2 regions of the Streptomyces similanensis genome follow, and region 1 is predicted to be linked to the other one. Evidence: riboswitches for the same ligand, from Rfam matches in the RefSeq annotation. Region 1 holds a riboswitch; the other holds the start of a gene.

Region 1 (8,102 bases):
CACGATCAACTCGCCGCAGAACGCGGAAACGTTCACCTGGCTGAAGGACGAGCTGGTCGGCAAGGGACTGACCGGGCCCGTCGCCCCGGGCAAGCTGAACCGGGCGCAGGCCTTCTCGGCGTTCGCGGCCGGCGAGGTCGGCATGCTCAACGGCCACCCGACGCTGATGCAGCAGGCCGCCAAGCAGGGCGTCGACTTCGGCATGGTGCCGGTGCCGGGACGCAACGGCACGCCCAAGGCGACCATGGGCGTCAACGACTGGATGATGGCCTTCAAGGAGCCCGGCCACAAGGACCAGATCGGCGACTTCCTCGACTTCGTCTACAACGAGAAGAACGTGCTGGCCTTCTCCCGCGAGTACGACCTGCTGCCCGTCACCAGCTCCGCCTCCGACGTGATGACCGCGGCGGACGAGGACAAGAAGCTGTGGCCGTTCCTGGAGGAGCTGCCGCTGGCCCAGCTCTACCCGTTCGGCAAGACGTCCTGGGCGCGGGTCAGCGCGGACGTGAAGAAGGACATCGGCCGCGCGGTCGGCCCGACGGGCGACCCGACCGCGGTCCTCAACCAGCTCCAGACGACGGCGTCGGACGCGGAGAGCGCGCAGAGCGGGAGCTGACCCGCCCGCCTGGGGGAGTGCGCCCGGCCGTCCGTCCGGTCGCGCTGTCGGCGGCCGGGGTTACGGTGCGGGGTATGGACGGGCGAGACGTGCGGGACGAAGACGTACGGGACGGCGGCGCGCCGGACGAGGGCGGCGGCGCGGAACCGTCGCGGGAGCAGCGGGAACGGGAGCAGCGGGAGCAGGGGCTCGGGCGGCGGGAGCGGGACATCCTCGCGCTGGAGCGGCGCGGGTTCTCCGGCCCCGGCGCCAAGGAACGCGCGGTCCGCGAGGAACTGGGCCTGTCGCCGGTGCGCTACTACCAGCTGCTCAACGCCCTCCTGGACGACACCCGCGCCCTCGCCCACGACCCGGTCACGGTCAACCGCCTGCGCCGGATCCGCGAGAGCCGCCGATCCGAGCGCTGACGCCCGGCGGGCAGCGCGCCGGACCGCCGCCCGCGTCGAGGAGTGGGCCCGGGCGAGTGTGGATAGGTTCGGCTCATGGGCAGCCACGACGACACCGACTCCACCCACCCCGCCGCCTCCCTGCCGACCCCCGCCACGCAGGCCGGCCGGGACGGCCTCGCCGCCGTGCTCGCGCGGCCGGAGCGGGCGGTGATCGCACTCGACTTCGACGGGACGCTCGCCCCGATCGTGCCCGACCCGGACCAGGCCCGGGCGCACCCCGGGGCGCTGCCGGCGCTGGCCGCGCTGGCCCCGAAGGTGGCCGCCGTCGCGGTGGTCACCGGCCGCCCGGCCGGCGTCGCGGTGCGCAACGGCGGCTTCGCGGGCGTGCCGGGCCTGGAACACCTCGTCGTCCTCGGCCACTACGGCGCCGAACGCTGGGACGCCGCGACGGGCGACGTCACCGCGCCGGCCCCGCACCCCGGCGTCGCCGCCGTCCGCGCCGAACTGCCGGGCTTCCTGGACCGGATCGGCGCCTGGCGGGGCACCTGGATCGAGGAGAAGGGGCGCTCGCTGGCCGTGCACACCCGCCGCGCCGAGGACCCGCAGGCCGCCTTCGACCTGCTGCGCGAACCGCTCGCCGGACTGGCCGCCCGCAACGGCCTGATCGTGGAGCCGGGCCGGATGGTGCTGGAGCTGCGCCCGCCGGGCATGGACAAGGGCGTGGCCCTGGCGGAGTACGTCCGCGATCTGGGCGCCGCCTCGGTCCTCTACGCCGGTGACGACCTCGGCGACCTGCCCGCCTTCGCCGCGGTGGAGAAGCTGCGCGCCGGCGGCGTGCCGGGCGTCCTGGTGTGCAGCGGGAGCAGCGAGGTCACCGAGCTGTCCGAGCGGGCGGACCTGGTGGTCGCGGGCCCGGCGGGCGTGGTCGGGCTGCTGCGGAGCCTGGCGGACGAGCTGCCGTAGCCCGAAGGGCCGCGTCCCCGGCGCCCGCTCGGGGGCCGGGAGCCGCGGGCCGCCCTCAGAGTTCGTTCAGCTGGTCCAGGAACCACTGGGCCGGGGGCAGGGCCGTCGCGGCGGCGGCCAGGCGCTTGCTCCGTTCCGCCCGCTCCGGGCCCGCCATGGTCAGGGCCTCGTGCAGGGCGTCCGCGGTGCCGACCACGTCGTACGGGTTGACGACGATCGCGTCGTCGCCCAGCTCCGCGTACGCGCCCGCCTCCCGGGACAGCACCAGCGCGCAGCCGGCGTCGGAGACGACCGGGACCTCCTTGGCGACCAGGTTCATGCCGTCGCGGATCGGGTTGACCAGGGCCACGTCGGCGATCCGGTACGCCGCGAGCGAGCGCGCGAAGTCGTCCTCGACGTGCAGGACGACCGGGGTCCAGCCGGGCGTGCCGTAGCGCGCGTTGATCTCCTCGGCCAGGCGCCGCACCTCGGCCGTGTACTCCCGGTAGACGGCCAGGTCCTGCCGGGAGGGGTAGGCGAAGGCGACGTGGACCACCCGTTCGCGCCACTCGGGCCGGTCGTCGAGGAGCTGCCGGTAGGCCAGCAGCCCGCGCACGATGTTCTTCGACAGCTCGGTGCGGTCCACCCGGACGATCGTGCGGCGCGCGCCGCCGTCCGGCGCCATGCCGATCTCCTCGCGCAGCGCCGCCATCCGCTCCTTCACGTCGGCCCGGTGCGCGCGCTCGCGCAGGAACTCCGCGTCCGCGCCCAGCCCGTGCACCCCGATCCGGGTGCCGGCGAGCCCGCCGGTCAGCGCCTCGCAGCAGCTGGTGAAGGCGTCCGCCCAGCGCCGGGTGAGGAAGCCCAGCCGGTCCGCGCCCAGCATGCCGCGCAGCACCTGCTCGGCGATGTCGTCGGGCAGCATCCGGAAGTAGTCCACCGGCGCCCACGGGGTGTGCGAGAAGTGCCCGATCCGCACGTCCGGCCGGAAGTCGCGCAGCATGCCCGGCACCAGCGTGAGGTGGTAGTCCTGCACCACCACGGCCGCGCCCTCGGCCGCCTCCTCGGCGAGCGCCTCGGCGAAGGCCCGGTTGTAGGCCTCGTACGACGCCCACCGCCGCCGGAACTCGGCGTCGAACGCGGGTTCGAGCGGGGTCTGGTAGAGCATGTGGTGCACGAACCACAGCACCGAGTTGGCGATGCCGTTGTACGCGTCGGAGAAGACGTCCGGGGCGATGTCGAGCATCCGGACCTGCTGGCCGCCGGTGTCCTCGGCCGGCAGCCGGCGCCCGCCCTCGAAGCGGCGCACCGCCTCCCGGTCCGCGTCGCCCAGCGCGGCGCACACCCATACGGCGCCGGCGTCCGGGCCGATCGCGGAGAGCCCGGAGACCAGGCCGCCGCCCCCGCGTCTCGCGTGCAGCGTGCCCTCCCCGCCGTCCGGGCGCAGTTCGTAGGAGACCGGTCCGCGATTGGAGGCGACCAGCACCTCGGCACCGTGCGTTGAAGCCATGGTCCTCAACCTAGCCCGGCTCCCGAACACTCAAACGTGCCCGGGGACGGGCCGGCGGGGTTTCGTCCCCGGGCCGCTCACGCCACCCGGCGGGCCGCGTACTCCGCGATCTCCGCCATCGGGGGGCGCTCCTCGGTGTCGACCGAGTGGGTGCGCGGCTCGAAGCCGCTCGCGCCGCGTTCGAACTGGGTGAGGGCGGGGCGGATCAGATGGCCGCGGGCCAGGCGCAGCTGGGCGGTGCGGTAGATGGCGGCGGCCATCCGGCCGAGCGCCTGGCCGTCCTGGTGCCGGTGCAGCCGCACCCCGACGTCGACCTGGGCGAGCGCGTCCAGGCCGACCAGGTGCAGCGCGTCCACCAGCATCCCCAGCTCGACGCCGTAGCCGACCGGGAACGGCAGCCGCTCCAGCAGCGAGCGGCGCGCGGCGTACTCGCCGCCGAGTGGCTGCACGAAGCCGGCCAGCTGCGGCCAGTGCATGTTCAGCAGCGGGCGGGCCATCAGCTCGGTGACCCGGCCGCCCTGCCCGGCCGCCGCGGTCCCGGCGGCGCTGCCGTCGGCGACGGTCAGCGGACGGTCGTACATCGCCTTGACCAGCTGCACCTCGGGGTCGGTGAGCAGCGGGCCGACGATGCCGGTGACGAAGTCGGCGGAGAACTCGCGCAGATCGGCGTCCACGAAGCAGACCACGTCCCCGCCGGTGACCAGCAGCGAGCGCCACAGCACCTCGCCCTTGCCGGGCACCGCCGGGACGCGGGGGAGGATCGCGTCGCGGTGCACCACCCGCGCGCCGGCCGCCGCGGCCACCTCGGAGGTGCGGTCGGTGGAGCCGGAGTCGACGACCACGATCTCGTCCACCAGCGGCGCCCGCCGCATCAGCTCCTCGCGGATCACCGCGACGATCTGCCCGACCGTCGCCTCCTCGTTCAGCGCGGGCAGCACCACGCTGACGGTCGAGCCGCTCGCGCGCTTGGCGGCCAGCACCGTCCGCAACGGGCGGTCGGTCACGGACCAAGACCGCGTCCTCAGCCAGCGCTCGACTTCTTCCAGCACGGTCGACGGCTCCTCACTCCTGCTCGGACGACTTCGCCACGTCCTGCGGCACGGATCACATCATCCTGTGATCTGTCTCGCGGTTCGGACGACTCTCTCTCACTGTCCCGGCCTTCGGTTACAGTCTTGAACAACGCGGATGACCATCGCATGCCGGGGTCGCCGCGACTCACAATCGAATACCGCTCATCCAGAGGGGCAGAGGGACACGGCCCGATGAAGCCCCGGCAACCCTCCAGCCGGTCTCGTAGATCGCCCGGCGCGATCGTTTCCGCGAGGCTCCCGGCTAGGGAAGGTGCCAAATCCGTCTCACGGCGAGATGCGTCGTGAGGAAGATGAGGAGAAAGGGCCTCGCCTCCATGGCTGTGCAGACAGTTGCAAGCAGCACCGACTCCACCGTAGACCTCGGCCCCGCCGCGGCGCTGAGCTGCCGGGAGTGCGGTCACCGCGTGCCCCTCGGCCCGGTCTTCGCCTGCGAGGAGTGTTTCGGCCCGCTGGAGATCGCCTACGACTTCTCGGCCTACGACGCCGAGGAACTGCGCAAGAGGATCGAGGCGGGCCCCGCCAACATCTGGCGCTACGCCCCGCTGCTGCCCGTCCCCGCCGACGTGGCCGACAAGCCGAACATCAACCCGGGCTGGACCAAGCTCGTCCAGGCCGACCGCCTGGCCGCCGAACTCGGCGTCGACGCCGGCAAGCTGTTCGTCAAGGACGACTCCGGCAACCCGACCCACTCCTTCAAGGACCGGGTCGTCGCGCAGGCCCTGGAGGCCGCCCGCGCCTTCGGCTTCACCACCCTGTCCTGCTCCTCCACCGGCAACCTGGCCGGCGCCGTCGGCGCCGCCGCCGCCCGCGCCGGCTTCCGCTCCTGCGTGTTCATCCCGCACGACCTGGAACAGGGCAAGGTCGTCATGGCCGCCGTCTACGGCGGCGAACTCGTCGGCATCGAGGGCAACTACGACGACGTCAACCGCTTCTGCTCCGAACTGATCGGCGACCCGGCCGGCGAGGGCTGGGGCTTCGTCAACGTCAACCTGCGGCCGTACTACGCCGAGGGCTCCAAGACGCTGGCGTACGAGATCTGCGAGCAGCTCGGCTGGGAGCTGCCGGACCAGATCGTCGTCCCGATCGCCTCCGGCTCGCAGCTCACCAAGATCGACAAGGGCCTCCAGGAGCTGATCAAGCTCGGTCTGGTCGCGGACAAGCCGTACAAGATCTTCGGCGCCCAGGCCGAGGGCTGCTCGCCGGTGTCCACCGCCTACAAGGCCGGGCACGACGTGGTGCGGCCGCAGAAGCCGAACACCATCGCCAAGTCCCTGGCCATCGGCAACCCGGCCGACGGCCCCTACGTCCTGGACATCGCCCGGCGCACCGGCGGCGCGGTGGAGGACGTGACGGACGCGCAGGTGGTGGACGCGATCAAGCTGCTCGCCCGCACCGAGGGCATCTTCGCCGAGACGGCGGGCGGGGTGACGGTCGGCGTGACGAGGAAGCTGGTCGAGGCCGGCCTCCTCGACCCGGCGAAGACCACCGTCGTCCTCAACACCGGCGACGGCCTGAAGACCCTGGACGCGGTGGCGGGCACCGGCCTGACCGCGACCATCCGCCCGACCCTGGACTCCTTCCGAGAGGCTGGCCTCGCATCATGAGCGTGACCGTTCGCATCCCCACCATCCTGCGCACCTACACCGGCGGTCAGGCCGAGGTGAGCGCCGAGGGCGCGACCCTCGCCGACGTCATCGCCGACCTGGAGAAGCACCACACGGGCATCTCCGCGCGGGTCCTGGACGACCAGGGCAAGCTGCGCCGCTTCGTCAACGTCTACGTCAACGACGACGACGTCCGCTTCGAGCAGGGCCTTGAGACCGCCACCCCGGACGGCGCCGGCGTGTCGATCATCCCGGCGGTCGCCGGCGGCTGATCCGCGCCGGGATCCGCCCGGGCGATCCCGATTACCCGGTGTTCGCCGGACTGCCCCCTCCGTGAGAGAAACGGAGGGGGCAATTCTGTGTGATTGAGCGCGGTAGAGTTGGGGAACGCGCTCCTGATCCGTGGATCAGGAAGCCCCGTTTTCCTGCCGCACGACGATGAGAAGTAGCCAAAGTGTGCTCGCTTTTCGCGGCATTTGTCTTTTTTGTGTAGCCCGAGTTGACCTGAATCGGGCCGAATTCTCACCACATTCCGGACCGCTCCCGTCCAGAATTCTCGTCCGATTGACCTGTTGCGGACGGCAGTTGGACAGATACATTCAGCCGCGGTCGACGCGTTCCGGCGCACGCCCCCGTCCACGGGGAGTGAGGTCTGACCCGGATCCGCGAAGTGCGGATCTGTGCAAGGGCCAGTAATAGGGGAGTTAGGCATGGCTCAGGGCACCGTCAAGTGGTTCAACGCGGAGAAGGGGTACGGCTTCATCGCGGTCGACGGTGGTGCGGACGTCTTCGTCCACTACAGCGCGATCCAGATGGACGGCTACCGCTCGCTGGAAGAGGGTCAGCGGGTCGAGTTCGAGATCTCGCAGGGCCAGAAGGGTCCGCAGGCCGACATGGTCCGCGTGACGGCCTGAATCGCGCGGCCACCGCAAGCGTTCTTCGAGGGGCCCGCACCGCCATCGGCGGTGCGGGCCCCTCGGCGTGTGCGGGCGGGGGTGCGCCGGCGGCCGGGGCCGTGCGCCGGCGGCGTGGACGGCGGTGTGGACGGCGGTGTGTTCGCGGGGGGCGGAGCGGGGTGGCGGCGTCGTCGAAGGCGCTTGCACTCTCGGGGGTCGAGTGCTAATCATTGCGTTAGCACTCTGAAGGTGAGAGTGACAACGAGGACCGGGTCGGTGAGGCCCGCGGACCGGGTGGGGCAAGGAACCACGAGGTGCGCGAGCCGTCCGTCGCGGGCGCGGGCGCGGTCCGAAGGAATCACCCCCAGTCCTGGAGGGACCACTTCACATGGCCAAGATCATCGCGTTCGACGAGGAGGCGCGGCGAGGCCTCGAGCGCGGCATGAACCAGCTCGCGGACGCCGTCAAGGTGACCCTCGGCCCCAAGGGCCGCAACGTCGTCCTCGAGAAGAAGTGGGGCGCTCCCACGATCACCAACGACGGTGTCTCCATCGCCAAGGAGATCGAGCTCGAGGACCCGTACGAGAAGATCGGCGCCGAGCTGGTCAAGGAAGTCGCCAAGAAGACGGACGACGTCGCCGGCGACGGTACGACCACCGCCACCGTCCTCGCCCAGGCGCTGGTCCGCGAGGGCCTGCGCAACGTGGCCGCCGGCGCCAACCCGATGGCCCTCAAGCGCGGTATCGAGAAGGCCGTCGAGGCCGTCTCCGCCGCCCTGCTCGACCAGGCCAAGGAGGTCGAGACCAAGGAGCAGATCGCCTCCACCGCCTCCATCTCCGCCGCCGACACCCAGATCGGCGAGCTGATCGCCGAGGCCATGGACAAGGTCGGCAAGGAAGGCGTCATCACCGTCGAGGAGTCGCAGACCTTCGGTCTGGAGCTCGAGCTCACCGAGGGCATGCGCTTCGACAAGGGCTACATCTCCGCCTACTTCGCGACCGACATGGAGCGCATGGAGGCGGTGCTGGAGGACCCGTACATCCTCATCGCC
Region 2 (8,102 bases), on a different contig from region 1:
AGTGACCTCATCGTGATGAATTCAAATCCCACAACAGAAAATACCGCCTCCCGAGAGGTTTCTTTGCACTCAACTCACGAGAAGTGAACTCAGGTTGACGCTGAGCGACACCGACGCGTCGGCCAATTCGGGCGTTACACCCCTACGTTGGGATTGCGGCGCGAATTGCCTTATGCCCGTTTTCGGTCGCGCGGCCGGCCGGGCGCGCGGCTTCAGCCCCGCGAGAAGCGCTTCAGCAGCATCGCCGACGCGACCGGCCGCGCCCCGGCCTTCGCGACCCCGTCGGCGACCTCGCGGTCGGTGGAGGCGACGATGACCGGCCGGCCGGGCGGCTCGGCCCGCACCAGCTGGCGGATCAGCTCGTCCGCGGTCACCCCCGGCTTGGAGAACAGCACCCGCACCCCGCGCGGCGGCGCGAGCAGCACCGGCGCCACCAGTTCGGCGCCGTCGAAGACACAGGTGACCTCGGCGCCGGTCTGCGCGGCGAGCTGTGAGAGCTGGCCGAGCAGTCTGAGGCGCTGCTTCTCCAGCGGCATCTGCGGATAGCCGGTCTTGGTGACGTTGTAGCCGTCGACGACCAGGTGCGCCTGCGGCAGCTCCAGCAGCTGGTCCAGGATCGCCGGGTCGTGCTCGGACAGCGCGCGGGCGGCGATGTCCTTCGGGGTCATCCGCCCCGGCTCCACCGCGTCCACGGTCTCGGCCGGCCGCACCGACACCGGCGGCAGCGCCAGCTCCCGGCGCAGCCCCTGGGCCGCGTCGAGCACGGTGTCCAGCAGCAGCCGTACCCGCATGTCCTCCACGCTGCGCCCCTCGCGGGCCGCCTTGCGGGTGGCCTCCAGCGCGGACTCCGCCTCGGCGAGGCGCGCCTTGAGCCGCCGGGTCTCGCTCTCCGCGGCCGACACCTGCGTCTGCCCCTCGGCGCGCACCGCCTCCGCCTCGGCCCGCGCCTTGCGCAGCGCCGCCTCACCGCGCTTGACGTCGCTGAGCGCGGCGCGCAGCTTGCGGTGCAGCGCCTCGGTCTCCTTCCTGGCCGAGTCCAGCTCGGCGCGCAGCCGCTCGGTCTCCGCGCGGGTCAGCTCGCGGGCCGCGGCGAGCTCGGCGCGCAGCCGCTCCAGCTCGGCCCGGCTCTCCTCGCCGGCCCGCTCCGCGTGCGCGCGCTGCACCTCCTCGCCGGCGGCGGTCACCAGCTTCACCCAGCCCGGCGGGCGCAGTACGTAGGCCGCGGCCGCCACGTCGAGCGGGTCCGCGGCCGGGGGCGGGGAGCCGGAGTCCAGGGCGCCGGACAGCTCCGGCTCGGCCTCTCTGAACTTCTCCCCCACCCGCTGCCGGAACAGCGTGTCGCCCTCCAGCGCCGCCGCCATCGCGTTGCCGGCGAACTTGGCCCGGCGGTTGGGCGCGAACCGGGCGTACTGGCGCAGCTGGGCCGGCAGCTCGGCCACGGTCAGCCGGCCGAAGGCGTCGGCCACGATCTGCACCACCCGGCGCCGCACACCGTCGGGCAGGGGACGGTCGAGCACCTCAGCGGCGCCGTCGTCCGGCTCCCCGCCTCGTGTCTCCACCATCCTCACCCCAATGTCTTGCCTGATCCCCGTCCGGGGATCGCCTGTAGGGGCCCGCTCCGCTCAGGAGCCGGCGCCCGGCCTGTCCACGAGTTCCACCTTGTCCACCGCGTTGCACCAGCGGCAGCGGACCGACTCGATGGTCTCACTGACCACTTCGCGTTCCTCGACGGTGGGCTCGCCGGCCAGGTCCAGGTGGACGTACTCCACGACCTTCGACGAGCGGGTCACGTCGAAGCGGGTGAGGTTGCCGCAGAGGGTGCAGCGCCACCGTGTCGTGGCGGTCGGCAGGGGAACCGTCATCGAGGCTTCACTTTCCTTCTCGTCTCCGTGACGCGCCAGCTTCCCCGGAGCGCCGGCTCGTAACCCTACGGCCTGCCGGGCCCTCGCCGCCCGGGTGTCCACGGCGGCGAGGCGGTCTGTGCTGATGCGTCCCGTTACGCCATGCTCTGTGCACATGAGCGGGTACAGGAACACGGTGGCCGTCCGGGCGGCCAGGGCCCTCCGGGCGGCGCGGACCACGCCGGCGCCGGTGACCAGGACGCTGATCGTCCTGTGCTGCGCGGTCTTCGTGATCGGCCCGGCCGGGGGACTGAACCCCGCCTACGGCACCGGGGACGCGCTGCTCGCCGCGCAGCAGACCTACTTCCGGCGCTGGGGCGTGATCCCGGCCGACCTGTTCACCGGCTCCGCCCGCGCCGCCCTCACCCCGGCCACCGCCCTGTTCGTGCACGGCAGCTGGGTGCACCTGCTCGGCAACATGCTCTTCCTGCACGTCTTCGGGGCGATGACCGAGGAGCGCATGGGCCGGACGCGGTTCACGCTGTTCTACGCCGGCTGCGGCTACCTCGCCCTGGTGGGCTACGCCGTCGCCCACGCCGGTTCGGACCAGAGCCTGGTGGGAGCCTCCGGGGCGATCTCGGCGGTGCTCGGCGCCTTCCTCTACCTGTTCCCGAGGGCGCGGGTGACCAGCGTGCTGCCGTTCCTGTTCTTCCTGCCGCTGCGGCTGCCGGCGTGGGTGGTGCTGCCGTTCTGGGCGGCCCTTCAGTGGCTGGCGGCGGGCCGGGCCGCTCAGGGGCCGGGGGTGGCCTATCTGGCGCACGTGGTGGGCTTCGGGCTCGGCTTCCTCTTCGCGTGGGCCCGGTTCGGCGGGCACGGCCGCCGCGGCCGGGGCTCCGGCGGGGCGGCGGTGGGCGCCGGGCGGACGACTAGAGTGAAGGCCAGCCCCGCTCCGGCCCCCGAGGGAGAGAACCAGCCGTGATCACCGCGATCGTCCTCATCAAGACCAGCGTGGACCGGATCCCCGAGATCGCCGAGCGGATCGCCTCGCTGGAGAGCGTGAGCGAGGTCTTCTCCGTCACCGGCACCTACGACCTGATCGCCATGGTGCGGGTGGGCCGGCACGAGGACCTGGCCGAGATCATCCCGGGCCGGATCAGCAAGATCCCCGGCGTGGAGGCGACGGACACGCACGTGGCGTTCCGGACGTACTCGCAGCACGACCTGGAGGCGGCGTTCGCCATCGGCCTGGACTCCTGACCGGGCGTACGCCGCCCGCGCGGGCCGTACGGTTCACACCGCGGGGACGCAGCGGCCGTCCTCGGTGCGGTAGCGCCACTTCGCGCCGTCGCGGACCAGTTCCCGCACCGCCGTCACGAACCGCTCGACGTGCTCGTCCGGGGTGCCGGCGCCGAAGCTGACCCGGATGGCGTTGAGGGACTTCTCGCCGGGCGCGGCCTCGGGGGCGCCGCACTCGCCCTGGCTCTGCGGGTCGCTGCCGAGCAGCGTGCGCACCAGCGGGTGGGCGCAGAAGAGCCCGTCGCGCACGCCGATGCCGTACTCGGCGGAGAGCGCGGCGGCGAAGTGGGAGCTGTTCCAGCCCTCGACGACGAACGAGATGACGCCGACCCGCGGGGCGTCGTCCCCGAACAGCGAGAGCACCCTGACCTCGGGCACCTCGGCCAGTCCGGCCCGCACCGTCGCGATCAGACGCCGCTCGCGGGCCACCAGGGAGTCGAAGCCGGCCTCGGTCAGCGCCTTGCAGGCGGAGGCGATGGAGTAGGCGCCGATGACGTTCGGGGAGCCGGCCTCGTGGCGGGCGGCGCTCTCGTGCCACTCCACGTCCACGCCGCCGTCGGCGCGCCGGGAGACCCTGCGGCTCGCGCCGCCGCCCGCGAGGTACGGGTCGGCCGCGCGCAGCCAGTCCGCGCGGCCCGCCAGCACTCCGGCGCCGAACGGGGCGTACAGCTTGTGCCCGGAGAAGGCGACCCAGTCGACGTCCAGGTCCGCGACGGACACCGGGTGGTGCGGGGCGAGCTGGGCGGCGTCCAGGACGATCCGGGCGCCGTGCGCGTGGGCGGCGGCGGCCAGCTCGCGCACCGGCCACAGCTCGCCGGTGACGTTGGAGGCGCCGGTGACGCAGACCAGCGCGGGACCGTACGGCTCGCGGTCGGCGAGCGCCCGCTCCAGGGTGGCGACCGCCTGCTCCGGGGTGCGCGGGGCGTTCAGGTAGGTCACCTGGGCGTCGCGCCAGGGCAGCAGCGAGGCGTGGTGCTCGGTCTCGAAGACGAACACCCGGCAGTCGGCGGGCAGCGCGCGGGCCAGCAGGTTGAGCGAGTCGGTGGTGGAGCGGGTGAACACCACCTGGTCGTCCGTCCGGCAGCCGAGGAACTCCGCGACCGTGCGGCGGGCGTTCTCGAACAGGTCGGTGGACAGCTGCGAGAGGTAGCCGGCGCCGCGGTGGACGCTGCCGTAGTAGGGGGCGTACGCGGCCACGTCGTCCCAGACGCGCTGGAGGGCGGGGGCGCTGGCCGCGTAGTCGAGAGCGGCGTAGCCGACCTCCCCGCCGGTCACCAGCGGCACGGTGACATCCCGCCCCAGAACGGGCAGCGGGGCACAAACGGACTGGTCGGCGGCGAGGGTGGAGACAGACATGACACAACTCCCGTGAAAGCAGGCGCGATTCACCGCACGAGCGGGCACGACAAGGCGTCACGCGGCTCAAGCACGGTGGAAAAAAGGGGAAATGCGGAGGCGGGGCTCTGCGGCCCTAGCGCATTCGCTTGCTCACGGAAGGCTCCCTCGAACGACCAGGACCCCTGGCCCCACGCTTTCCGAGAAGCGTGCGAGGGGTCCGCGCTTGCCGTAGACCTCGCTGCCTACGACCTGGTCTTCACCCGGGGCACCCCGCCACGGACGGAGGGTTGCCGGACAGCCGGCCGGGGCCACATGGCTGTCACTCATGACCTGGACAGGAACGTACGCGAACTGATCGCGGTCCCGCAACCCCTGTCCGGATCGCGGGACCGCGCCGGGTCCTCGGGGCGGCACCCACGGCCCCCACGGCCCCCGCGGCCCCCGTGGGCCGTCGGAGCCGTCAGGCGTTGCTCGCGGCCACCCAGCGCTCCAGCGTGCGCCGGGCCGCCCCGGAGTCGATGGACTCCGCCGCCCGCTCCATGCCCGCCCTGATCCGCTCCACCAGCGTCCCGGAGTCCGGCTTCAGCGCCACCAGCGCCGCCGCCGAGTTCAGCAGCACGGCGTCCCGTACGGGCCCCCGCTCGCCGTCCAGCAGCCGGCGGGCCACCTCCGCGTTGTACGAGGCGTCGGCGCCGCGCAGCGCCTCCACGGGCACCAGTTCCAGGCCCACGTCCCGCGGGTCGAAGGTCTCCTCGGCGACCCGGCCGTCGCGCACCACCCACACCCGGGAGGTGGCCGTCGTGGTCAGCTCGTCCAGGCCGTCGTCACCCCGGAAGACCAGGGAGGAGTTGCCGCGCTCGGCGAAGACGCCCGCGACGATCGGCGCCTCGTGCGCCACGGCGACGCCCACCGCCTGCGCGCGCACCTTGGCCGGGTTGGTCAGCGGACCGAGCAGGTTGAACACCGTCCGGATGCCCAACTGGCCGCGCGCCGCGCCCACGTGGCGCAGGGCCGGGTGGAACTTCACCGCGAAGCAGAAGGTGATCCCGGCCTCCTCGGCGACCTCCACCACCCGACGCGGGGTCAGGTCCAGGTTCACGCCCAGCTTCTCCAGCACGTCGGAGGCGCCGGAGGCGGAGGACGCGGCCCGGTTGCCGTGCTTGACGACCTTCGCGCCGGCGCCGGCGACGACGATGGAGGACATCGTGGAGATGTTCACCGTCTTGGCGCCGTCGCCGCCGGTGCCGACGATGTCGACGGTGTCGCCGGGCACCGTGATCACGTTGGCGTGCTCGTACATCGTGCGCACCAGGCCGGTGATCTCCTCGACGGTGGCGCCCTTGGCGCGCAGCGCCACCGCGAACCCGGCGATCTGCGCGTCCGTCGCCTCGCCGCCCATGATCCGGTCCATCGCCCAGGCGGTGTCGTCGGCCCTGAGGTCGCGGCCGTCCAGCAGACCGTTCAGCACGGCGGGCCAGGAACGGCCCGCCGCGGTGTCGCCTCCAGCGGGGGTCACAGCGCTCATCAGCCGCTCCTGGGTCGGCGCCCCGGGGCACCGGGACGCGTAGTCGTCGATCGCCTCCACCCTATCGACCCCCGCGCACGGCGAAGGGCCCCGTCCGGGGTTCGGAACGGGGCCCTTCGACCTGGCGTGGCGACGCTCAGGGGTCAGTGATCAGTGGTGGCCGTGGCCACTCGTGATCTCCTTGTACTCCTCGACAGTCGGCTTGGAGATCTGGTTGTCCTCGCCGTAGTAGGCGTTGCTGAGCTTGGCGCGCAGCTTCGCCGTGCCCGACACCTTGCGCTCGACGCCGTTCTCGTCGACCGCCGGGCCGATCTCGACCGGCTCGTACTGCTGGTGCGCGGTGAGCGTGTACAGCTGCTCCTGGCTGAGCGGCTCGTGCACCTCGATGAACTCACCGTGCGGCAGGCGCTTGATGATGCCGGACTCGCGGCCGTGCAGCACCTTCTCCTTGTCCCGGCGCTGGAGGCCGAGGCAGATCCGCTTGGTGATGACGAACACGATGAGCGGCATGACGAAGAACGAGATCCGGACGAACCAGGTGATCGCGTTGATCGACAGGTGGAAGTGGGTGGCCCACAGGTCGTTGCCGCCGCCGACCAGCAGCACGAAGTACCACGAGATCCACGCGGCGCCGAAGGCGGTGCGGGTCGGGGCGTTGCGCGGCCGGTCCAGGATGTGGTGCTCGCGCCGGTCGCCGGTGACCCAGGCCTCCAGGAACGGGTAGACCGCGATCGCGACCAGCACCAGCGGGAAGATGATCAGCGGTACGAACACGCCCAGGACGAGCGTGTGGCCCCAGAGGTTGATCTCCCAGCCCGGCATCGTGCGGATCAGGCCCTCGGAGAAGCCCATGTACCAGTCGGGCTGGGCGCCGGTGGACACCTGGTCCGGACGGTAGGGGCCGATGGCCCAGATCGGGTTGATCTGCGCGATCGCCGCGATGGCCGTGATGGCGCCGAAGACCAGGAAGAAGAAGCCTCCGGCCTTGGCCATGTAGACCGGCAGCAGCGGCATGCCGACGACGTTGTTGTTGGTCTTGCCGGGGCCCGCGAACTGCGTGTGCTTGTGGTAGAAGACCAGGATCAGGTGGGCGACCACCAGACCGAGCATGATGCCCGGCAGCAGCAGGATGTGGATCGAGTAGAACCGGGCCACGAAGTCGTGGCCGGGGAACTCGCCGCCGAAGAGGAAGAACGACAGGTACGTGCCGACGATCGGCACGGACAGGATCGCGCCCTCCATGAAGCGGACACCGGTGCCGGAGAGCAGGTCGTCCGGGAGCGAGTAACCGGTGAAGCCGGTGAACATGCCCAGGACGAACAGCAGGAAGCCGAACAGCCAGTTGACCTCACGCGGCTTGCGGAACGCGCCGGTGAAGAACACGCGCATCATGTGCACGAACATGCCGGCCAGGAAGATCAGCGCGGCCCAGTGGTGGATCTGCCGGATGAGCAGACCACCGCGCACCTCGAAGGAGATGTGCAGGGTCGAGTTGAACGCCTCGCTCATCAGCTGTCCCTGGAGCGGGACGTAGCTGCCGTGGTACACCACCTCGTTCATCGAGGGGTGGAAGAACAGCGTCAGATACACACCCGTGAGGATGATGATCAGGAAGCTGTAGAGGCAGACCTCACCCAGCATGAACGACCAGTGGTCGGGGAAGATCTTGCGCATGTTGGCCTTGGCCAGGCTGTAGATGCCCAGCCGGCCGTCGGCCCAGTCGGCGAGCTTCTCGCCGGCCGGTGCCTTCCCGCGCGCGCGGGTCGGCTCGTTGCTCGCTGAAGTACTCATCCGCGCTCCCAGAATGCAGGACCGACGGGCTCCTCGAAGTCGCCGAGCGCCTGGAGGTAACCCTCGCTGTCCACGCCGATGCGCAGCTGCGGCAGGGCGTGTCCGGCGGGGCCGAAGATCACTCGGGCACCGTCGGAGAGGTCGAAGGTGGACTGGTGGCACGGGCACAGCACGTGGTGCGTCTGCTGCTCGTACAGGGAGATCGGGCAGCCCACGTGGGTGCAGATCTTCGAGTACGCCACGACGCCCTCGTGCGACCACTCCAGCTCGCGCTTGTCCTTGATGTTGTCCGGCTGGAGCCGGACGATCAT

What was found. Region 1 has a riboswitch for S-adenosylmethionine ahead of thrC (threonine synthase). Riboswitches for the same ligand answer to the same signal wherever they lie in the genome.
Region 2: another riboswitch for S-adenosylmethionine. It lies ahead of ABEB07_RS01460 (aminotransferase class V-fold PLP-dependent enzyme); the one in region 1 lies ahead of thrC (threonine synthase).

Annotation. Positions count from the first base shown of each region.
Region 1 covers NZ_BAABKC010000013.1:123,035-131,136, forward strand. Annotated here, with positions in the region: gene ABEB07_RS05695 (ABC transporter substrate-binding protein) at 1-616, shown strand, start outside; gene ABEB07_RS39155 (DUF3263 domain-containing protein) at 826-1,023, shown strand; gene otsB (trehalose-phosphatase) at 1,099-1,968, shown strand; gene ABEB07_RS05710 (alpha,alpha-trehalose-phosphate synthase (UDP-forming)) at 2,024-3,457, opposite strand; gene ABEB07_RS05715 (glucosyl-3-phosphoglycerate synthase) at 3,535-4,506, opposite strand; SAM riboswitch class I at 4,690-4,848, shown strand; gene thrC (threonine synthase) at 4,866-6,155, shown strand; gene ABEB07_RS05725 (MoaD/ThiS family protein) at 6,152-6,427, shown strand; gene ABEB07_RS05730 (cold-shock protein) at 6,866-7,069, shown strand; gene groL (chaperonin GroEL) at 7,440-8,102, shown strand, end outside.
Region 2 covers NZ_BAABKC010000005.1:23,798-31,899, forward strand. Annotated here, with positions in the region: gene ABEB07_RS01440 (NYN domain-containing protein) at 213-1,562, opposite strand; gene ABEB07_RS01445 (hypothetical protein) at 1,623-1,862, opposite strand; gene ABEB07_RS01450 (rhomboid family intramembrane serine protease) at 2,017-2,820, shown strand; gene ABEB07_RS01455 (Lrp/AsnC family transcriptional regulator) at 2,817-3,098, shown strand; gene ABEB07_RS01460 (aminotransferase class V-fold PLP-dependent enzyme) at 3,132-4,493, opposite strand; SAM riboswitch class IV at 4,690-4,806, opposite strand; gene trpD (anthranilate phosphoribosyltransferase) at 4,936-6,000, opposite strand; gene qcrB (cytochrome bc1 complex cytochrome b subunit) at 6,151-7,791, opposite strand; gene qcrA (cytochrome bc1 complex Rieske iron-sulfur subunit) at 7,788-8,102, opposite strand, start outside.